DNA from 4 places in the Citricoccus alkalitolerans genome. Region 1 is predicted to be linked to each of the others. Evidence: riboswitches for the same ligand, from Rfam matches in the RefSeq annotation. Region 1 holds a riboswitch; each other region holds the start of a gene.

Region 1 (4,949 bases):
GCAGCGCCGCTCCGCACCGGGCTCGACGCCATGCCTGAGGAAAAGCTGTGAATCCCCCGGCGCCAGGCTGTGCACCGATTGACCTGACTCCGCCCGCGGTGAAGACTCGGGGCATACCCGAGCGGTCACCCCGCCACGGGCAGACGCCACAAAGGAGACGACATGAAACGATTGATCACCCTCGGCATCGGCGCGGCCCTCGGATATCTCCTGGGCAGCCGCGAAGGACGCAAGAACCTCGACAAGTTCGCCAAGAACGCGCAGAGCTTCTGGAATGACCCGAAGACTCAGGACCAGGTGCAGAAGGCGACCCAGAAGGCCACCACCGCCGTGAAGGACCAGGCACCCGCGATGGCGGACAAGGCCGCCGGCCTGGCGGACAAGGCCACGGATGCCCTGAAGGACAAGGCACCCGGGCTGTCCGAGAAGGCCAACAGCGCCGCCCACACCATGGCTGACAAGGGTTCCTCCGCGGCTCAGAACCTGGCTGACAAGGCCTCCTCCGCCGCGGACAGGTCCGCCGGCAAGCACGCCTCCGGTGACACATCCGTCACCAAGGACTCCAGCACCCCGGCCACCGGTTCCGATGCGAATGCCTCGAGCGGGGACACCAACGTCAAGGACGCCTCCGGCGACGTGCTCTCCGATCCGTCGCAGTCCCTCGAGACCGAGGGCGGCGGACCGGACCGCTACTGATCCGGCACCGTCCCACCACGCACCGGAACCCCGGCCCCCGCTTCAGGGGGCCGGGGTTCCTGCATACCCGGTTGCCGCCACGGTCTCACGTGCCCTCACGGTTGAGTCTGGAGGGATTCACTCCAGGGGACACCCAGGGCGTGAATCCCTCCAGGCTCAACGGGCCGGGGCGGGGCTGACCGTCGGCCCGACGCCGGCCCCCGCACCTCTCAGACAGCGGCGCGGTTCCGCAGGGCGAAGGACGAGCCGTAGTGGTTCTGCGGCAGGTGGTCTCCGCGCCCGAAGAGCTTGTGGCGCATGGTGCCCTCGGCGTACTCGGTCTTGTAGCGGCCGAGTTGCTGCAGTTCGGGGACCACGTACTCGACGACATCCTCGAAGGTGCCGGGGGTGATGTGGTAGGCGAGGTTGAAACCGTCCACATCGGTCTCGTCCTGGATGCGCGCCAGTTCCCGGGCCACGGTCGCACCGGAGCCGACGATGACGGGGCCGAAGCCGCCCACGCCGACCCATTCGGCCAGTCTGCGCACGGTCCACACGGACCCGGCGTCACCCGAGGCCTTCTGGAAGGTCTCCACGGTGGACTGAATGGCGTTGGACTTGACGTCCCCGATCGGCTCGTCGAGCTCGAACTCGGCCAGGTTGATACCCATCCAGCCGGACATCAGGACCAGTCCGCCCTCCACGTCGATGTACTGCGTCAGTTCCTCGTACTTGGCGCGCGCCTCCTCGTCGGTGGCGCCCGTGACGATGGTCTGCATGGACATGATGCGGATGTCGTAGGGATCGCGGCCGGCCTCGACCGCCCCCTGGCGGATCTTGGCGGCAGTGCCCTTGATCATCTCGTCGGTGGGTGAGTTGATGAACACGGCCTCGGCGTGCTTTCCGGCGAAGGCTCGACCGCGCGTGGAGGCGCCGGCCTGGTAGATCACCGGGGTGCGCTGCGGGCTGGGCTCGGTGAAGGCGATGCCGGGGGTCTTGAAGTAGGTGCCCTCGTGCTCGATCCGGTGGACCTTGGACGGGTCGATGAAGACCCCGGACTCCTTGTCGTTGACGACCGCGTCGTCCTCCCAGGAGCCTTCGAGGAGCTTGTAGACCACGTCGAGGTATTCGTCCGCGTGGTTGTACCGCTCGTCGTGCTCCATCTGGTCTTCCTGGCCCATGTTGATGGCGGCGGAGGGCAGGTAGCCGGTCACCACGTTCCAGCCCACGCGGCCCTCGGTCAGGTGGTCTAGGGTGGCCAGGCGGCGGGCGAACGGGTAGGGGTGCTCGTAGGCGGTGCCGGCGGTGACCCCGAAGGTCAGATTCTTGGTGACAGCGGCCATCGGCGGGACCACGAGCATCGGGTCGTTGACCGGCACCTGCGTGCCGGCCTTGAGGGTGGCCTCGTCGGAGGAGTTGTAGACGTCATAGGGCCCGAGCACGTCGGCGATGAAGAGGCCATCGAACAGGCCCTGTTCCAGGGTCTGGGCCAATCCCGTCCAGTAGCCCAGGGTGTTGTAGTCGCGGGCGCGGTCTTCGGGGTGGCGCCACAGGCCGGGTGACTGGTGGGCCACACAGTTCATGTCGAAGGCGTTGAAGAGGATCTCACGCTTGCCGGCGGCGGTGGTGGGCACGCCCTCGGGGAGATGGCTCGTTCCATGGACGTTCTCGTTGCTGGGGACAGACACGGTGATGCTCCTTCCATCGGTCCTGGCGGTAGCACCTGTCCGGTTGCCCGGTGGTTGCTGCGGCGTCATCGAGCCAGATCTCTCGGCCGCTCTGGATGGGTACCCATCGATTGCACCACACCTCCGGGCGCGACCCCAACCGAGGTTCACGCGGAGTCACCCAGCCCTTCCGCTGTGAGGCAGAGATGAGTACCCATCTCTGCCCTCACACCGGGATGGCGGCCTTCTGTCAGCTCGAGGCGAGGACCACGATCGGATCCGTGGTCGGTGCCTCGGACCCTCCGGCCGGTTCCACCGTGACGGCGAGCGCGGCATCCGCCGGCACGTCCTGCATCCGCACGAGGGCGAGGCCGTCCTGGACCTCCAACAGGCCAGCCGGCTGGGGAGCCGTCTCACCCTGGATCGTCCACATCTGATAGTCGCGGCCCTCCGCCGGTTCCGGCAGTCCCCGCGCGGCCAGCACGGTCTCACCGGACGGGGCCCGGGCCACTTCGATCTCGCCTCCGCCGGTCACCGGGGATTCCAGCCGCTCGGCCCCGTCCACCTGCAGGATCTGCTCGATCGCCGTGAGCTGATCGCCCTCGGTCACTCCACCCGTGGGAGCCCACGGCTGGCTCACCACCACGGCCACGGCGACGGCGGCAGCCGCGGCGGCCGAGACCGCCCCCACCCACCAGCGGCGCGCGGCCGGCCGGCGTCGGGCACGGTGACTGTCCAGATCAGAGATGCCGGCTCGCTCGGCGCCAGCACTGGAGCCGGCTGCTCCGTGGGCCGCCAGGGGCGAGGCGTCGCCGTCCGCAGCGGACCGGGCGCCCTGCTCGGGCCCTGCCACGGCCGAGAGGACACGGTCCCGCAGATCGGCGGGAGGCTCAGCCGGTGTGCTCACCGCCAGGCGGGCGACGGTGCTGTTGAGGGCATCGGCCCGGGCGCGGAGCTCGGGGTCTGAGCGGAGCCGCTGCTCGATGGCGCGGCGCTCGCCCTCGTCCACGGCATCCAGGGCCCAGGCGGCGAGCAACTCGGCGTCGATCACGTTCCCGTTCTTGTTCTCGTTTCCGTTCGTCATGCTCCCACCCCCAAACAGTCCTGTAGTCGTTGGAGCGCACTGCGCATCCGGGATTTCACGGTGGCCAGTTTGGCCCCGAGTCGTTCAGCGACCTGCCGGTAGGTCAGTCCGCCGTAGTAGGCCTGCGTCACGGCCTCGTACTCCAGACCAGTCAGCGTGCCGAGGCATTCCGTCACGCGGTCCCGGTCCTCCGCTGATTCCACGGCCTCCGCAACGTCGTCCCGGTCCCGTTCGAACCCGGCCACCCCGGCCCGTTCCTCCCGGTCCCGACCGGACTGGGTGGACCGGATGAGGTCGACGGCCCGACGGTGCGTGATCGAGCAGACCCAGCCGACCACTGATCCGCGGGCCGGGTCGAAGCGCTCTGCAGAGCGCCACACATCCACGAGGGCCTCCTGTGTCACGTCGGCCGCGAGGTCGGCGTCACGCACGATCTTCTGTGCCAGCCCATAGGCTGAGGGAGCCACGGCATCGTAGAAGGCGGCGAAGGCCTCCTGGTCTCCGGTGGCACTGCGTTGGAGCAAGCCCACCAGGTGGGCGTCCCGCTCGCGCGCAGCACTGCGGCCGGGGCCGGTGCCTGCGGTGCTCGTCATGGCTCCACCCTATCCGGGCGCGGGGCCAGGATTGGCCTACCTGTCAGGGGCGTCGTTCAACATGGGTGGTGTTCTCATCCGCGGGGCTCCTGGGGTGTCGGTCCGGAGGGGTCCGGTGGGGCGTCGGTCGGGTGGCCTGCTCTACTGCAGGGTGCTGTCTGGTGTTCGGAGCCGACGCTCCTACGGATGGGTCGGGCTAAAGACCTCTTCGGCGACGCCGGTCTGGAGATAGGGCACCGTCTGGGTGCCGTTGACCTCCCAATCGCCCACCATCCGAGCCATGAACACAGCCGGATCGTGACTGGCGATGGTTCGGGCATTACGCCAGTGCCGGTCCAGCTGCAGGTCCGTACTGGTGGCGGAGGCCCCGAGCGTGTCGAAGATCCGCGTGCACGTGTCCAGCACCAGCTTCGGCACCATCACGTGTGCCCGGTGCGCCGTCAGGGCGGCGCGGTGCATCGCCTCGGCCGCGGTTCCGCCGTCGTCCATCCCGACGCCGGCCACCCGCCCGCCCGGCGCACTCCCCGATTCCCCGACCGGCTGCTCCGGCCCGGCGGCGAGCTCCAGTGCCGCATCCAGGTCCCGTCCGGCGGCGCGCACGAGCTCCTCAGCGGTCGCCTGCTGGGCGGAGAGCTCGCCGATGATTCCCAGCAGCTGGTCGTCCTCACGCGGGGTCAGCCCGCCCCCGGTGTTCGGCGAGCGTCTCCGCCGCCGGGTCTGTTCCACGCCGTCACGCAGCGCGGCCCGTCCGATGCCCGCCAGCAACGCCATCAGGGTGGACTCGTGGTGCAGCGGGACCGGACCGTCGGCGGACGGCAGCGTCAGCAGCTCCTCCACACCGGCACCGCGGAACACCATGGTCCCCGTCCCGGTGAGACGCTGTCCGAAGCCGTCCCAGTCGTCCTTCACGGTGATCCTCGGTTGCCGCAC
Region 2 (4,949 bases), 800 kb from region 1:
GGCAGCACGGATATGGAAGAATAAGGAGTCGTTCGAACGCCACCCGGGGCAGCGGGTGCGTGCGGGGTCGTTGAGACCGTCAGCCGCCGCGTCCGGATCACCGTGAGTGTTAATACAGCCGACCGCCACCGCGCCCTGGCGCTGGAGGTCTCGGCGAACCACCGCCCAAGGACCCCACGTGAACTCTTCCGCACCTGCCCCTCAGCACGCACCTGCCCGTTTCGCCCCCACCGGCACCGGCCTCTATGCCCTCTTCACGGCGGTCATGGCCGTCGTGCTGATCCTGTCCAACCTCGGTGCCTCCAAGGGCGTGACCTTCGGCGCCATCGTCACGGACGGCGGGTTCTTCCTCTTCCCGTTGGCCTACATCATCGGGGACGTGGTCGCCGAGGTCTACGGCTTCAAGGCCTCCCGGCGCGCCATCGTCACCACCTTCGCCCTCTCGGTCTTCGCCGCGCTTTGCTTCTGGGTCATCATCGCCCTGCCCGGTGCCGAGTGGTACGACGGCCAGGAGGCCCTTGTCCGGACCCTGGCACCCGTGCCCCTGATCGTGCTCGCCTCCCTGCTCGGATTCCTCGTCGGTCAACTGGCCAACTCCTGGCTCATGGTCCGCCTCAAGCGCCGCTCCGGCGAACGCCTGCTCTTCGGCCGGCTGGCCGCCTCCACTCTGGTGGGTGAGTTCCTGGACACCCTCGTGTTCTGCTCCATCGCTGCCGGGGTCATCGGCATCACGGACGTGCCGACGTTCCTCAACTACGTCCTGGTGGGCTTCGTGTTCAAGTCCGTCGTCGAGATCGTCCTGTCCCCGGTGACCATGTGGGTCATCGGCCGGGTCAAGAAGGCCGAGCCGGCCTACGCCGCGGTTCCCGAGGCGTAGGGAGCCGAGACTTCACGCGGCCTCGGTCACCGGGGTAACCGGGCCGATGGCCCACCCGCAGACGTACGACGACGGCGACCTCCACTTCCAGCGCGTCCGCGACTTGGCGCTGGCCCTCCCCGCGGCATCGAAGCTGGTCAGGGAGCTGCCCTGACGGGATTGACCGGAGGGTATCTCACTGCATCGCGCCGGGACAGTGAGGGAGATTTCGTGGGCAGGTGCGCGGGCGGAAACACCGCAGAAACGCACGCTTCCTAGGTTGGGGGTATGCCCGCCCCCTCGCCCTTGGAGTGATGTCCCATGTCCTATGTCAGCCCGTCAGACTTCGTGAAACACATGGTCGACGCCGGTGAGTCCAAGGTCTTCATGTCCACTCGAGACACCCTGATCCGCTCGTTCATGGCCGGCGCCATCCTGGCCCTCGCCGCCGCATTCGCCATCACCGTCACCGTGCAGACCGGCAACGCCCTCGTGGGTGCGTTGCTGTTCCCGGTCGGCTTCATCCTCATCTACCTGCTCGGCTTCGACCTGCTCACGGGTGTCTTCACCCTCGTCCCGCTGGCCTGGATCGACAAGAGGCCCGGCGTGACCATCGGAGGCCTGTTGCGGAACTGGGGCCTGGTCTTCGTCGGCAACTTCGCCGGAGCCTTCCTGGTGGCCGTCATGATGGTGGTAACCATGACCTACGGCTTCCACACCCCGCCGAACGAGGTGGCCCAGCAGATCGGCTCCATCGGCGAGGGGAGAACCGTCGGCTATGCCGAATACGGCGCGGGTGGCATGCTGACGCTCTTCATCCGCGGCGTGCTCTGCAACTGGATGGTCTCGACCGGTGTGGTCGCGGCCTTCCTGGCCAAGGACGTCGTGGGCAAGGCCCTGATCATGTGGATGCCGGTCATGCTCTTCTTCTACATGGGATTCGAGCACTCCATCGTCAACATGTTCCTCTTCCCGGCGGGCCTCATGCTGGGCGGTGAGTTCTCCATCATGGACTACCTCGTCTGGAACGAGATCCCGACCGTGCTCGGCAACCTCGTGGGTGGCCTCTCCTTCGTGGGCCTGACGCTCTACGCCACCCACTACCGTACGGCGGCCAAGCGTCAGCCGAAGCTGCCGGCCCTGCCCGACCACGCCGTGAGCCGCTGACCATGGACCCCATCATGCATAAGGCGCACGCTGCCGACCTCGTCAATGCCGCACGCATCCGTGCCGGTCTCACCTGGGCCGGCCTCGCGGCCGCCATCGGAGCCGCACCGGTGTGGACCACGGCCGCGCTGCTGGGACAGCACCCGATGACCGCGGCCCAGGCCGGCGTCGTGGTCGAGATGCTCGGTCTGGGCGACGACGTGGCTGAGAGCCTGCAGCAACAGCCGAACCGGGGCAGCGACCCGGCCGTGATGAACGACCCCACGATCTATCGACTGATGGAGGCCATGTCGGTCTACGGGCCGGCGCTGAAGGCCCTGATCCACGAGGAGTTCGGGGACGGCATCATGAGCGCCATCAACTTCAAGGCAGACGTTGCCCGCCGTGCCGATGTGGACGGCGACCGCGTGGTCATCACCTTGGATGGCAAGTTCCTGGACTACCGCTGGTGACCGGGCCGCCCCTTCCGTCACCGGCCGTCACAGACCGTCATCTGGGGCGGCCCAGGACGGTCGGGGCGGCACATCGGCACGGAAACGGGCCCAGATGACGCCAGGCCGCTGAACATGACCCGAGGCTTGGCGGCCACGTGCTGACTGCCTAGGGTCGACATCAGAATCACGAGATCCGGTGCTAAGCCCTGGCTGGCCGGACGGCAACCCTCTCTCCGTAGTGGGGTGCTCCAGGTGATGATTCGGCCTCCGGGGACCACCGCGGGGCAAGTACGGCACCACCGTGAAGACGTGTCCCGGCCGCCAGGCTATGTCGACGCCGTGTTCCGGGCCAACGCCATTCCGGTGTGCCATGGACGACGGGGACACCCATGACGGACACCACCCACCTCGAACACCGCACCGTGCCGACCGGACTGCCCACCTTCGAGGAGCTGCGGGCGGACATCGGCCCCTCCGGACCGACGGACGCCCAGCTCACCGAGCACTTCGCCCCCGTCTTCGCGGCCATCGCTGCGGGCTCGGCACAGCGAGAGCAGGACCACGAGTTGGCGTTCGCGGCCATAGAGCACCTCCGCGGCGCGGGGTTCACCCGAGTGCGGCTCGGCCGCGACCACGGGGGCATCGGCGCGAGCCTGCCGCAACTGGCCGACCTGCTGGTGGATCTCGCCGCCGCCGATTCCAACCTGCCCCAGGCGCTGCACGGGCATTTCATGTTCACCGAGCAGCACGAGAACGAGTCCCAGGGCGCGGTCTCCGAGTGGTGGTTGGCCGAGGTCGCCTCGGGGAAGATCTTCGGCAATGCCCTGGTGGAGTTGCCCCCGTCTGCGGGCCGGCGCCCCGTGCACTGGATCGATGCGGACTCGGACACCGTGCAGGCGGCCGCCGCCACCGGCACCACGGAGGTGGCCCGCCTGACGGGTGACAAGTTCTACTCCACCGGGGCGATCTTCGCCGACTACCTGCTGGTCTCCGCGGTCCCGCCAGGGCTCGAGGAGGACGGCCCGGTCTTCGCGATCATCGACGCCCGCGATCCCGGGGTGCAGCGCATCGACGACTGGAACGGCTTCGGCCAGCGGCTCACCGCCTCCGGCACCACCACCCTGGACCACGTCCCCGTGCGGGCCCAGCGGACCCAGGAGTTCAACGTCCCCACGGGCGTGCTGGCCTACACCGTCCTGTGGATCGTGCTGGCGGCCACGCAGGCCGGGATCGGGGCCACCGCGCTGGCCGAGATCACCACGTTCGTCCGGGGCCGGCGTCGTACCTATGACCACGCCACGGCGGAGACGCCGGCGGAGGACCCGCTGGTGCACCAGGTCATCGGTGCCGTCTCCTCCAAGGTGAGCTCGGCCCGGCACATCGTGCGCGGCACCGCGGCCGTGGTGGAGGAGTCTTACCTCCAGGTCCGGGGGCACAGCGACCTGGAGGACCCGGTGGTGGTCCAGGCCCACGCCCGGGCCAACATCGCGTTGTCAGAGGCGTCACTCGTGGTGTCCGATCTGATCCTGGAGGCCACCAACCAGATCTTCGAGTCCGGCGGGGCCTCTGCCACGGATGCCAGCCGGCAGCTGCACCAGCACTGGCTCAACGCCCGGACGGTCGCCAGCCACACCCCGCTGGTCTACCGCACCCAAGCCGTGGGCGACTACCGGGTCAACGGCGCCATCCCGCCGTTCCACTCCACGGCCCGCAATTCCGCTGCCCCTGAGGCCGCTGCCACATCCACCACCGAGGGAGCATGATGACCACCACCACCGAGCGCACCACCGCCGCCACCAGCGCGTCCACCGGAGGCGAACCGTCCGGCCGGTCCTACCGGGCCCTCCGCGAGCGGCTGGCCCCGGAGTTCGCCGCCATCGCGGACAGCGCCGCGCAGCGGGAGGCCGAGCACATCATCGACCGCGACGCCGTCCGGCGACTGGCCGCGGCAGGGTTCACCTCCCTGCGGGTGCCGGTGGAGTACGGCGGCGCCGGACTCTCCTTCGAGGAGCAGGCCCAGCTGATCGTGGAGCTGGCGGCGGCGGACTCGAACCTCGTCCAGGCACTGCGCGCACACCTGATCAACCAGGAGAACGTGCTGGGACACCCGGACCCGGCGTTCCGGGACCGGTGGCTGCGCCGCCTCGGAGCCGGGGCGGTGGTCGGCAACGCCATCACGGAGATCAACAACGCGGTGGGGGAGGGCACCACCACGTTGGCCCAGGACGCCGAGAGCACCTGGAGGCTCAACGGCACCAAGTACTACTCGACCGGGACCCTCTACGCGGATTGGATCATCGTGGCAGCGGTGGATGCCCACGGTGAGGAGATCGCCGCCACGGTGCCCGTGGACGCACCCGGGATCTCGAGGCTGGACGACTGGGATGGCTTCGGCCAGCAGCTCACCGCCTCCGGCACCACGGTGTTCCACGGCACGCCGGTCGAGGCCGAGGAGGTCTACACCGGTGGTCTGGATGACGGCACCCGTGTCG
Region 3 (4,949 bases), 210 kb from region 1:
TGCCCTTGGGGCCCTGCTGGGACTCGAACTCGACCTTCTGGTCTTCCTGCAGTTCGCGGAAGCCATTGCCCTCGATGGCGGAGAAGTGAACGAAGATGTCAGCGGACTGATCGTCCGGGGAGATGAAGCCGTAGCCCTTCTCTGCGTTGAACCACTTGACGGTACCGGTAGCCATGATGGGCCCTTTCCTGAGGTTGTAAACCCATCGGTCTTCCGACGGGGGCGAAGCGGCGTGTGCGAAACCGCTTCCTACAACGCCCCGAGCGGCCAGAGGGCCAACCGGTCCGCAGTGGTGACGGACTTACTGCTACTACTACTTCTGAGACACATAATACGGGAGATGCCGCGGAACTGAAGCCCTCAATTTCCTCGGTGCGCATTCTTTTCCCGGTGTTCACCTGAGTCAGTCGCCGCGGTCCCGGACGTCATTCGAGATCGAGGCCGCGGTCAAGACGGTCAATACCGGGTTCTGGGGCGTCACGGCCACGGAGGCGGTCCAGCTGGCGCCGGTCTCGCTTGGTGGGCCGGCCTGCGCCCCGGTCTCGATGGGGCACGGCCAGCAGTTCCCGGGGCACGGGCTCGGGGGAGTGGTCGAGGTAGTGCCGGACTGCCTCGGGAGCTCCGACCCGCTTGGCTACCAGGCCGGTGACCTCCAGGATCCGCTCGCGGCCCGGCAGACGCAACCGGATGGTGTCGCCCGGCTTGACCGGTTGGGCAGCCTTGGCCGGCTGCCCGTTGAGGCGGACGTGACCGGCCCGGCACGCGGTGGTGGCGGCCGAACGGGTCTTATACATGCGTACGCCCCAGAGCCAGGCATCCAGGCGGACCGGGCCGGCCGGCGTCGTGCCCGCGCCTGCGCCCGAGCCGGGACGCCGCGCGGACGGGGTAGCGGAAGGCATGCCGGAAATCCTACCTCCGGACCGGGTGCCGGCCCCGAGGAACACTTTGCGGGCAGAGAACAGTACTCTTCTCTGCCCGCAAAACGAGGAACAGGGCTACTGGTTGCCCTCGGCGGTGCGCAGGTTGCGGAAAGCCGAGCGGTGGAACACGATCGGCTCGTGCTCTGCGGAGTGATCGTGCACGCCGTGCACCTCCAGCAGGACCATGGTGTGGTCACCGGCAGGCAGCTCGGAGTAGACGGTGGTGTCCAGCCACAGGGCGGCGCCGTCCAGGAAGATCGCGCCCTCATCCGTGGACCGGATGTCCAGTCCGGCGAAACGGTCCCCCTCCTTGGAGGCCAACTGACGGCAGACATCGGTGTGGTCCTCGCCGAGGATGGAGATCCCGATCCGCTCGGCCCGCTTCAGCCGGGGCCAGGTGCGGGAGGTGTTCTGGACGGCGAAAGAGACCAGGGCGGGCTCCAGGGACACCCCGACGGTGAAGGACGAGGCCACGAGGCCCTCCTTCACGCCGTTGGCGACTCCGGCAAGCGCGGCCACGCCGGAGGGGAAGTGGGAGAAGGCCGAGCGAAGGGTCTGAACGGACAGGTCTCGATCGAGGTCACTGCCGAGGTTGGTGGTCTGCTGCAGCTCGTGGGTAGCCAGGGCGGTCATGGTGGGTCCTCCGTCCGAAGGCGCATCTGCACGGCGGCACGCCACGGGAGGCTCCCGATCGGCACCAGCAGAAACGCGGTACTTGCCTGCCGGGGCATCCGGTAGGCCGAATCCTCACCTGGAGCACCCCACTACTGCGTGAAGAGGGTTGCCGTCCCGCAAGCCAGGGCTGTAACAGCGGGAACTCGTGATTCTGGGTTCCAGACTAACGACGGACGTCCGGAACGGTCAAAGGGTTTCTCGGACTATGAACCCCCGTGACCATCGCCGCTCGCCCGCACCCGCCTCCCATCCCGGGGGTGCGGCGGCCGTGGAGAAGCAGGTCAGCGGAAGCGCAGGGAGACGGCCTCACCGTGGGCCGGCAGCCCCTCCGCCGTGGACAGGGCGGCGATCTTGGTGTCCAGTTCCTTCAACCCCGTCTCCGTGTAGCGGATGAGTTGCTGCAGGCGCAGGAAGCTCACCGTGTTCAAGCCGGAGGAGTAGCGGGCGGAACCACCGGTGGGCAGCACGTGGTTGGACCCGGAGGAATAGTCGCCCAACGGCACGGGCGAGTGCGGTCCCACGAACACGGCGCCGGCGTTGGTCACCCGGCGAGCCGTCTGCAGGGGGTTCACGGTGTGGACCTCGAGGTGCTCGGCGGCATAGGCATCCGCCACGGCCAGCGCCTCGCCCAGGGTTCCCACCAGCAGGATCCCGGATTGCGGGCCGCCCAGGGCCTGACGGATCTGCTGCTCGTGGAGGCTGCCCGGAACCTGCCGCTCGATCTCGGCCGCCACGTCGCGGGCCAGCTCGGGTGACGTGGTGATGAGCACCGAGCCCGCCATGGGGTCGTGCTCGGCCTGGCTGATGAGGTCAGCGGCCACCCACCGGGCATCGGCGGTGCCGTCCGCCAGCACGGCGATCTCGGTCGGCCCGGCCTCCGCGTCGATGCCGATGGTGCCGAGCAGGGCGCGCTTGGCGGCGGCCACGAAGATGTTGCCCGGCCCCGTGACCATGTCCACGGGGGCACACACGCGAGTGCCGTCGTCGTCCGCCACCCCGTAGGCGAACATGGCCACCGCCTGGGCGCCGCCCGCGGCGTAGACCTCGTCCACGCCGAGCAGGGCGCAGGCCGCGAGGATGACTGGGTGCGGCAGGCCTCCGAAGTCCTTCTGCGGCGGGGAGGCGACCGCGAGCGAGGCGACGCCGGCGGCCTGGGCCGGGACCACATTCATCACCACGGAGGAGGGGTAGACGGCACGGCCGCCCGGGACGTAGAGGCCCACCCGGTTCACCGGGACCCAGCGGTTCTCGACGACGGCCCCCTCCCCGAGCTCCACCTCGGACCCCGCGGGGACCTGGGCGGCATGCACCTTGCGGGCGCGGTCGATGGACTCCTCGAGGGCGGTGCGGACCTCTGGGTCCAGCGACTCGAGCGCCTCGGTGAGCTTCTCGGCCGGCACCGCCAACGACGGCGGCCGGATCCCGTCGAACTGCTCGCCCAGATCCAGCACGGCTCGGGACCCCTCGGTGCGCACCCGGTCCAGGATGGGCATCACTGTCGGCACGGCGGCGGCCACGTCGATCTCGGCGCGGGGGAGCACCGTGGCGGGATCGTAGGTGCGGCCGCGCAGGTCCGTGGTGGCAAGCATGGGATGGCTCCTGTGATTCCGAGGGATCGGCTGGTTCCGGTGGTCCAGTGTCCATTCTCCCCCCGTTCAGCAACGACTGAGAACCAGATGACAGACTGGGGCCATGCCGAGTTCGTCCTTCTTCACCGATCTGTTCACCGCCCCGCCCGCCACCATCCTCGCCTCCGGGGCGGGGCTGGACTCCGAGCCGAGCGCCGAGCCGAGCGGATCCCCGGAGAACGTGCAGGACAGCGTGCGCGAGGGGGCCGAAGGGGCCGTCGACTCGCTCGGACCGTTCTGGGGGATGCTCTCCACCGTGGCGATCTCCGTGGCGTTCGCGCTGGCCGTGCTGGTGGTTGCCTGGCTGCTGGTCAGCGCCCTGCTGCGCCGCAAGCCGCAGCTGCGCAATCAGGTTGCCCGATGCCGGGTCCCGGTGGCGGTCGCCGCCGTGCTGCTGGCCGTACGGATCGCGCTCGGACTCACCGCTTCCACGTATGCGTGGTTCAGTGGCGCGAACTTCCTGCTGATGGCCGGCATCATCGGCTCCCTCGCCTGGCTCGCGCTGCGCGTGGTGCGGATCGTCGAGGAGCGGTTGCTCGGCAAGTACGCCTCGGAAGGGGTGGACGACCGCCGAGACCGCAAGATCCGCACCCAGACCGTGTTGCTGCGGCGCGTGATCCAGGCCGCCGTCATTGTCATCGCCGTGTCCATCGTCCTGCTGACCATCCCGCAGGTCCGCGCCGTGGGTGCCGGCCTGCTGGCCTCGGCCGGCGTGATCTCCGTGGTGGCCGGCCTCGCCGTGCAGTCCACCCTGACCAACGTGTTCGCCGGCATCCAGCTGGCGTTCACCGATGCGATCCGCGTGGGAGACGTGGTGACCGCGGATGGGGTCTACGGCACCATCGAGGACATCACCCTGTCCTACGTGGTGGTCAAGATCTGGGACGGCCGCCGGGTGATCTACCCCTCCAGTCACTTCACCACCACCCCGTTCGAGAACTGGACCCGCACCGGGTCCGCCCTGTCCGGGACGGTGGAGATCGACGTGGATTGGCGGGTTCCGGTGGACGCCACCCGGGAACGCCTCAAGGCACTGCTGGGGTCCACCGAACTGTGGGACGGCAAGGACAGCACCATCCAGGTGAGCGAGGCCCTGGGTGGCACCGTGAAGCTCTGGGTGGCGGTCTCCGCCCGCAATGCCGGCGACCTGTGGGACCTGCGCTGCCTCGTCCGGGAGGACCTCGTCAACTTCCTGCGCAGCGAGCATCCCGAGGCGATCTACGCGCAGCGCTTCGCCGAGATGCCCGCGCACGCGCCTTCCCTGGCGCCCGTCGGCGCCGAACCCGGGTCCAGTTCCGGCGCAGTCGAGACGGGCACGGGGGTGCCGGCGGAACAGGATCACGACGGCGGCGGGTCCGGTGGAGCGGCGGATGATGCTTCCGCGTTCCATCCGCGGACCCCGACCAGCCGACTGCCGCAGGTCAATCCAGTCACGGGCCAGCAGCCAACCACCGGAGCCACCGCGGCCGTCACGGGCTCCACTCCTCTGACCCGGTCCAGCGACGATTCCACGGTGTTCACCGGCTCCATCACCGCGGTGGAACGAAACCGCGAGTTCGCCGGCCCGGGCGAGGCCGCCTTCGCTGAACGCAAGGAGAAGGCCGCCGAAGCCGCTGACCCAGAGGCTGTTGATCCCGAGGCTGATCCCGCTGAAGGTGTTGACGCCGAGGGCGCGGAACGCGGTGATGAGAGCCCGCGGCTATAGGGCCACCACGGTGCGCAGCCG
Region 4 (4,949 bases), on a different contig from region 1:
TCGATGCTCTCCACGCCCACAGACAGGCGGACCAGGCCGGGGGTCACGCCGGCGGCACGCTGCTCCTCCTCGGTGAGTTGGGAGTGCGTGGTGGACGCCGGGTGGATGACGAGTGAGCGGACGTCACCGATGTTGGCCACGTGGTGGTGCAGGCGCAGTGCGTCCACGAACCGGGCCCCGGCCTCGCGACCGCCGGCGATCTCAAAGGAGACGAAGCCCGCCGGGCCCTGCGGCAGATAGTGCTTGGCGCGCTCGTGCCACGGGCTCGAGGCCAGACCCGGGTAGATGACGGTCTCGGCGAGGGCGTGCCCATCCAGGTACTCGGCCACCTGGCGGGCGTTCGCCACGTGACGCTCCATACGTAGGGACAACGTCTCGAGCCCCAGGTTGAGGAGGAAGGCGCTGAAGGGGCTGATCGCGCTGCCGTAGTCGCGCAGCAACTGGACCCGCGCCTTGAGCACGAAGGCCAGATTGGCGCCGAGGATGCCGTCCACCCCGAGGTCACGGGCGAAGACGATCCCGTTGTAGCTCTCATCCGGGGTGTTGAAGCCGGGGAAGCGCTCCGGCTGGGCGGCGAAGTCGAAGGTGCCGCCGTCCACGATCACACCGCCCATGGCCGCGGCATGGCCGCCGAGGTACTTGGTGGCGGAGTGGACCACGATGTCCGCCCCGTGCTCGATCGGGCGCAGCAGGTACGGGGTGGCCAGGGTGTTGTCCACGATCAGCGGCACCCCTGCCTCGTGGGCCACGTCGGCGACGGCGCGGATGTCCAGCACGTCCCCGCGGGGGTTGCCGAGGGTCTCGCCGAACAGGGCCTTGGTGTTGTCCTGGATGGCGTTCTTCCACGCAGCCGGGCTGTCCGGGTCCTGCACGAAGGTGGTGCTGATGCCGATCTTGGCCAACGTGTGCTTGAACAGGTTCTGCGTGCCGCCGTACAGCGAGGCCGATACGACGACGTGGTCCCCCGCACCCGCGAGGTTGAGGATGGAGAAGGTGGTGGCGGCCTGACCCGAGGCCAGCAGCAGGGCCCCGACTCCGCCCTCCAGGGCGGCGATCTTGCCCTCCACGGCCTCCTGGGTGGGGTTGCCGATGCGGGAATAGATCGGGCCGAGGTCCTTCAGTGCGAAGCGGTCCGCGGCGACCTCGGCAGAGGGGAAGTCGAACGAGTTCGACTGGATGATCGGCAACACGGTGGCGCCGTAGGGGTTCTCCTCCGGGATCCCGGCATGGACCTGGCGGGTCTCGAAGCCCCACTGGGCCGGATCGGCGGCGGCTTCGGTGTTCGGGGTGCTGTTGGGGGTGTCAGTCATGTGACGGCTCCTGTCAGTTCAGGGCCACCTGCGTGGTGCCGGCGGGCACGGACATCGTCCAGCAACCCGACGCGGCGTGGTGGCCCGCGCTTGCCGGTGCCGGTTGGCACCTGCCTGGTCCTCACCCGGGGCACCCCACCGCGAGCTGGAGGGTTGCCGGCCAGCAAGCCGGGGCTTGATGCTGGCACTCATGACCTTCCTCAAGTCTGCCAGATCGGCTCCGGGGTTTCATCCCCGACCACCCTGGAACGTCGCATTGCGCCTCACAGCGGGGCCCGGGTGGCCACCACCTTGACGGACGCCGGCACCCGGCACCAGGCGGCAGTCAGACCTGTGACTTCGGCCACATTTCAAGTGAGGTTAACCTAACCGGTCCGTGACTGAAGAAAGTGCGACGATATGGGCATGATGCGCCTGGATCACGTCTCGTACGCCGTTGGACCCGAAGAAGGACTCGCCGCCACGGTGGATCGCCTCGCCGAAACGCTCGGCATCGAGCGCGTCAAGGGCGGTGTCCATCCCCGCTTCGGCACGCGCAACGCGATCTTCCCGCTACGCAACCGCCAGTACCTCGAGGTGGTCGAGGTCCTGGACCACCCCTCCTCCGAGAAGGCCCCGTTCGGCCAGGCCGTCCGCGCCCGCTCCGAGATGGGCGGCGGCTGGATGGGCTGGTGTGTCACCGTGGACGACCTCGCGCCGTTCGAGGAGCGCCTGGAGCGCCAGTCCGTGCCCGGCAACCGGAAGTTCCCGGACGGCCGCGAACTCACGTGGCGCCAGATCGGCATCAAGGGCCTCATCGCCGACCCACAGGTCCCATACCTCCTGCGCTGGGATGAGGGCACCGAGGAACTGCACCCCTCGCAGGCCCACACACCTCAGGCTGAGCTGTCCTCCATCACGATCGCCGGCTCCCGCGATCGGGTCCGCGGCTGGTTGGGCCTGGACGATCCGGAGGAGAAGGTCGAGGACCTCAACGTGGTCTTCGAATCACCCTCCGGCACCCCCGGAATCCTCGAGGTCACCTTCGAGACCCCCAAGGGCACCATCACCCTGTAGTTCTGTCACGTTCAGTTGAGTTGGGGTGGGAGTCTTCGTCGAACACCCACCCCAAGTCGACTGAGAGTCGGGATCAGGTGCCGGAGCCGAGCCTCAGGTGCCGAACAGGCCCGCCGCCGCCAGCAACGGGTAGGCCATGAATCCCGCGGCATCCAGGAGGAAGTGCGCGATCACCAGCGGCATCACCCGCCGGTACCTCAGGTAGACCGCGCCGAACACCAGCCCCATGAGCAGATTGCCGATTCCCGGGCCCACCCCCTGGTAGAGGTGATAGGCCCCTCGTAGGACGGCGCAGGCCACCAGCACGGTGACGGGATGCAAGGGCACGACGGCGCCGCTCCCCCACACTCGTAGCCCGCCCTCACTGCCGGGCCGGCTCGGATCAAGCCCCGCTCGCAGCTGCTGCACGTAGCCGAGGCGGTCGAAGAGCCACGCCACGACGATGACCTCCTCCAGCAACCCGTGCCGCAGGGCGGAGAACAGCAGCACCGGGGTGCTCCACCAGTACTCGTTCAGCGCGCTGCCGACGATGGCCGTGGTGACGCCGGTGGCCCGTCCGGCCGCGTAGACCGCCAAAGTTCCGAGGCCGATCGCCAGGAACAGCCCGACGCCGAGGCCCACATCCCGGCCCGGGCGGCGGAAGTCCAGGCCGAAGGTGCGGAGCGGGTTGCGTCCCCGGATCCATACCAGGTGCAGTACCAGCAGCACCGGGACCAGTGCGAAACCGATATCCAGCAGCTGGTACGTCAGGTCGAAGTACTGCCGATCGTCCAGCGCCGGGTTCAGCGTGGTGGTCTGCCCGGACAGAGGCGCCTGCGTCCATTTGTCGATGAGTTTGACGATCGCGTAGACCGCCGACTTCCCGAGGGACAGGGCCAGCACTATGGCGATCTCCCAGCGGACCATCCGGGCGGAGGGCACCGCCAGGGAGTCGAACCCCTCTGCCGACGCCGGCCGGGTCGACGGATTCGGGACGTTCGGAGACGACGAAGCGGGGGAGGTCACGGCCCCAGTGTAGGAGTGCCCGGCTCCCCTGGCCTTCTGATCCTCTCGTCCTACCCAGGTCTGAGCCGGCCGCCGCGCTACCGTGGATTCATGGCCTCCGCACCGACTCCCGACGACGTCGCCGCCGCCTGCACCGCGACCGCCAGGCCCTTGGCCTCCGCCCTCGCCACTGATGACGGACTCGCTCGCCGGCTCGCCGAGGCGGACTGGCCTGCCGGCGTTGTCGACGAGGGCGGTCAGTTCCACCGAGTGCTCGTGCTGCCCGGTGTGGGCGCCGTGCGGATCCCCCGCACCCCCGAGGCCGCGGCGCACCTCAGCGACCATATGGCCACCCTGAAGATCCTCGGCACGACGGCGGCGCTCCCCTTCGCCGTGCCCGTGCCGCTGACCGAGGTGGTCGGAGAAGCAGACGGGCTGCCGGCTGGGATGGCCGCCGTGGTGCAGGAGTATCTCCCGGGCGAGGCGCATCCATCACACACCGGCGAGGTGCGGTGGCAGCGTGCACCCGTCGGAAACCGCGAAGGTGACGGAACCGACGGAGACGGCGGTGATCGCTGGGCCCTGACCGGGATCCTGGACTGGGACCTGGCCGCCGTGTGGGATCCGGCCCTGAACCCTGCCTACCTGGCGCTGTGGCACGGCGAGGACAAGCTGGAGGCGATCGCCCGGGACGCCGATGAGGCGCTGCGGGGACGGGTGTGGCTGGGATGGATGGCCTTGGAGACGATCTACGATGCCTCCCTGCGTGAGGGCTCGACGAGCGACACCCCGCCGGCGAACTGGCCCAAGTTGTTGCGCAAGGTGCTTCCCCGCGTTGAGCGAGCCACCGAGGCTCTGTGCCGGTGGCAGGCCGAGCACGCGCCGGCAACCAGCCCGCGCAGTCGGCGGATCGGCATCAGCCCGGGGTAGGCCGGCACGCCGACTACACGAGGTCCCGCGGGATGCGGCGGTGCCAGCTCTGCGAGTAGACGCGGGGGTCGCCGCGCTGGGGGTCCAGTTCATAGGCATCGAGTTCGGCGTCGATGATGAACTCGGTGGGTGTGGAGGTCAGCACCGTGCTGGTGGTGACCTCGGCGCCCCAGTCCTGACGCTCGACCCGGCGCACAGTCCGGGTCTCGCCGCGCACAGAGTTCACGTCGTTCCAGCGGAAGCTGTACCACTCCTCGGTTCCGCGCCGGATGTGGCTCCCGGTGTCCTCGATACGGAAGGCCCCCTGGTCATTGGCGATCTCCAGGGAGGAGACGTTCGTCGCCAGGTCGCGGGTGACCCGCCAGTGGTGCCTGCCCGGCTGGGTCTGGGTGATCTCCAACGGGGCGGCGGCCTCGGGCTCGCCGAACTCGCGCAGCCGAGAGTCCTCCGGCCGGCGGGCACGCTGCGGGACAGTGAGACTGCTGACCCCAGTGGTCAGGGAGACCGTGGCCGCTTCCGGGGACGGCCAGGCGAGCGGCCAGTAGGACGTCGAGATGGACAACCGGAGCCGGTGTCCGGCCGGGAAGGACTGGGCGATACCGTTCAGCGGCACCGTGACCCGGTACTTCTTCCCCGGCTCCAGGGGGCTCGGGTCCTCGCTGCCGTCCC

The links. A riboswitch is a leader RNA that binds a small molecule or an ion and turns the genes downstream of it on or off. The one in region 1 is predicted to bind S-adenosylmethionine.
Region 2: linked by a shared signal. The riboswitch ahead of ABD134_RS06480 (acyl-CoA dehydrogenase family protein) and the one ahead of ABD134_RS10105 (LLM class flavin-dependent oxidoreductase) in region 1 are both predicted to bind S-adenosylmethionine.
Region 3: linked by a shared signal. The riboswitch ahead of ABD134_RS11030 (flavin reductase family protein) and the one ahead of ABD134_RS10105 (LLM class flavin-dependent oxidoreductase) in region 1 are both predicted to bind S-adenosylmethionine.
Region 4: linked by a shared signal. The riboswitch ahead of ABD134_RS01420 (O-acetylhomoserine aminocarboxypropyltransferase/cysteine synthase family protein) and the one ahead of ABD134_RS10105 (LLM class flavin-dependent oxidoreductase) in region 1 are both predicted to bind S-adenosylmethionine.

What each region holds. Positions count from the first base shown of each region.
Region 1 is NZ_BAAALH010000002.1:920,689-925,637, reverse strand. Features, by position in the region: gene ABD134_RS10110 (hypothetical protein) at 163-696, shown strand; gene ABD134_RS10105 (LLM class flavin-dependent oxidoreductase) at 906-2,309, opposite strand; SAM riboswitch class I at 2,374-2,465, opposite strand; gene ABD134_RS10100 (anti-sigma factor) at 2,593-3,426, opposite strand; gene sigK (ECF RNA polymerase sigma factor SigK) at 3,423-4,019, opposite strand; gene ABD134_RS10090 (acyl-CoA dehydrogenase family protein) at 4,200-4,949, opposite strand, start outside.
Region 2 is NZ_BAAALH010000002.1:122,016-126,964, reverse strand. Features, by position in the region: gene ABD134_RS06495 (queuosine precursor transporter) at 179-877, shown strand; gene ABD134_RS06490 (formate/nitrite transporter family protein) at 1,178-2,023, shown strand; gene cynS (cyanase) at 2,038-2,475, shown strand; SAM riboswitch class IV at 2,640-2,754, shown strand; gene ABD134_RS06480 (acyl-CoA dehydrogenase family protein) at 2,847-4,220, shown strand; gene ABD134_RS06475 (acyl-CoA dehydrogenase family protein) at 4,217-4,949, shown strand, end outside.
Region 3 is NZ_BAAALH010000002.1:1,131,157-1,136,105, forward strand. Features, by position in the region: gene ABD134_RS11020 (cold-shock protein) at 1-175, opposite strand, end outside; gene ABD134_RS11025 (RNA-binding S4 domain-containing protein) at 426-899, opposite strand; gene ABD134_RS11030 (flavin reductase family protein) at 996-1,553, opposite strand; SAM riboswitch class IV at 1,627-1,746, opposite strand; gene hisD (histidinol dehydrogenase) at 1,877-3,184, opposite strand; gene ABD134_RS11040 (mechanosensitive ion channel family protein) at 3,288-4,928, shown strand.
Region 4 is NZ_BAAALH010000001.1:324,160-329,108, reverse strand. Features, by position in the region: gene ABD134_RS01420 (O-acetylhomoserine aminocarboxypropyltransferase/cysteine synthase family protein) at 1-1,310, opposite strand, end outside; SAM riboswitch class IV at 1,392-1,506, opposite strand; gene ABD134_RS01415 (VOC family protein) at 1,710-2,366, shown strand; gene ABD134_RS01410 (CPBP family intramembrane glutamic endopeptidase) at 2,460-3,371, opposite strand; gene ABD134_RS01405 (hypothetical protein) at 3,462-4,280, shown strand; gene ABD134_RS01400 (CocE/NonD family hydrolase) at 4,294-4,949, opposite strand, start outside.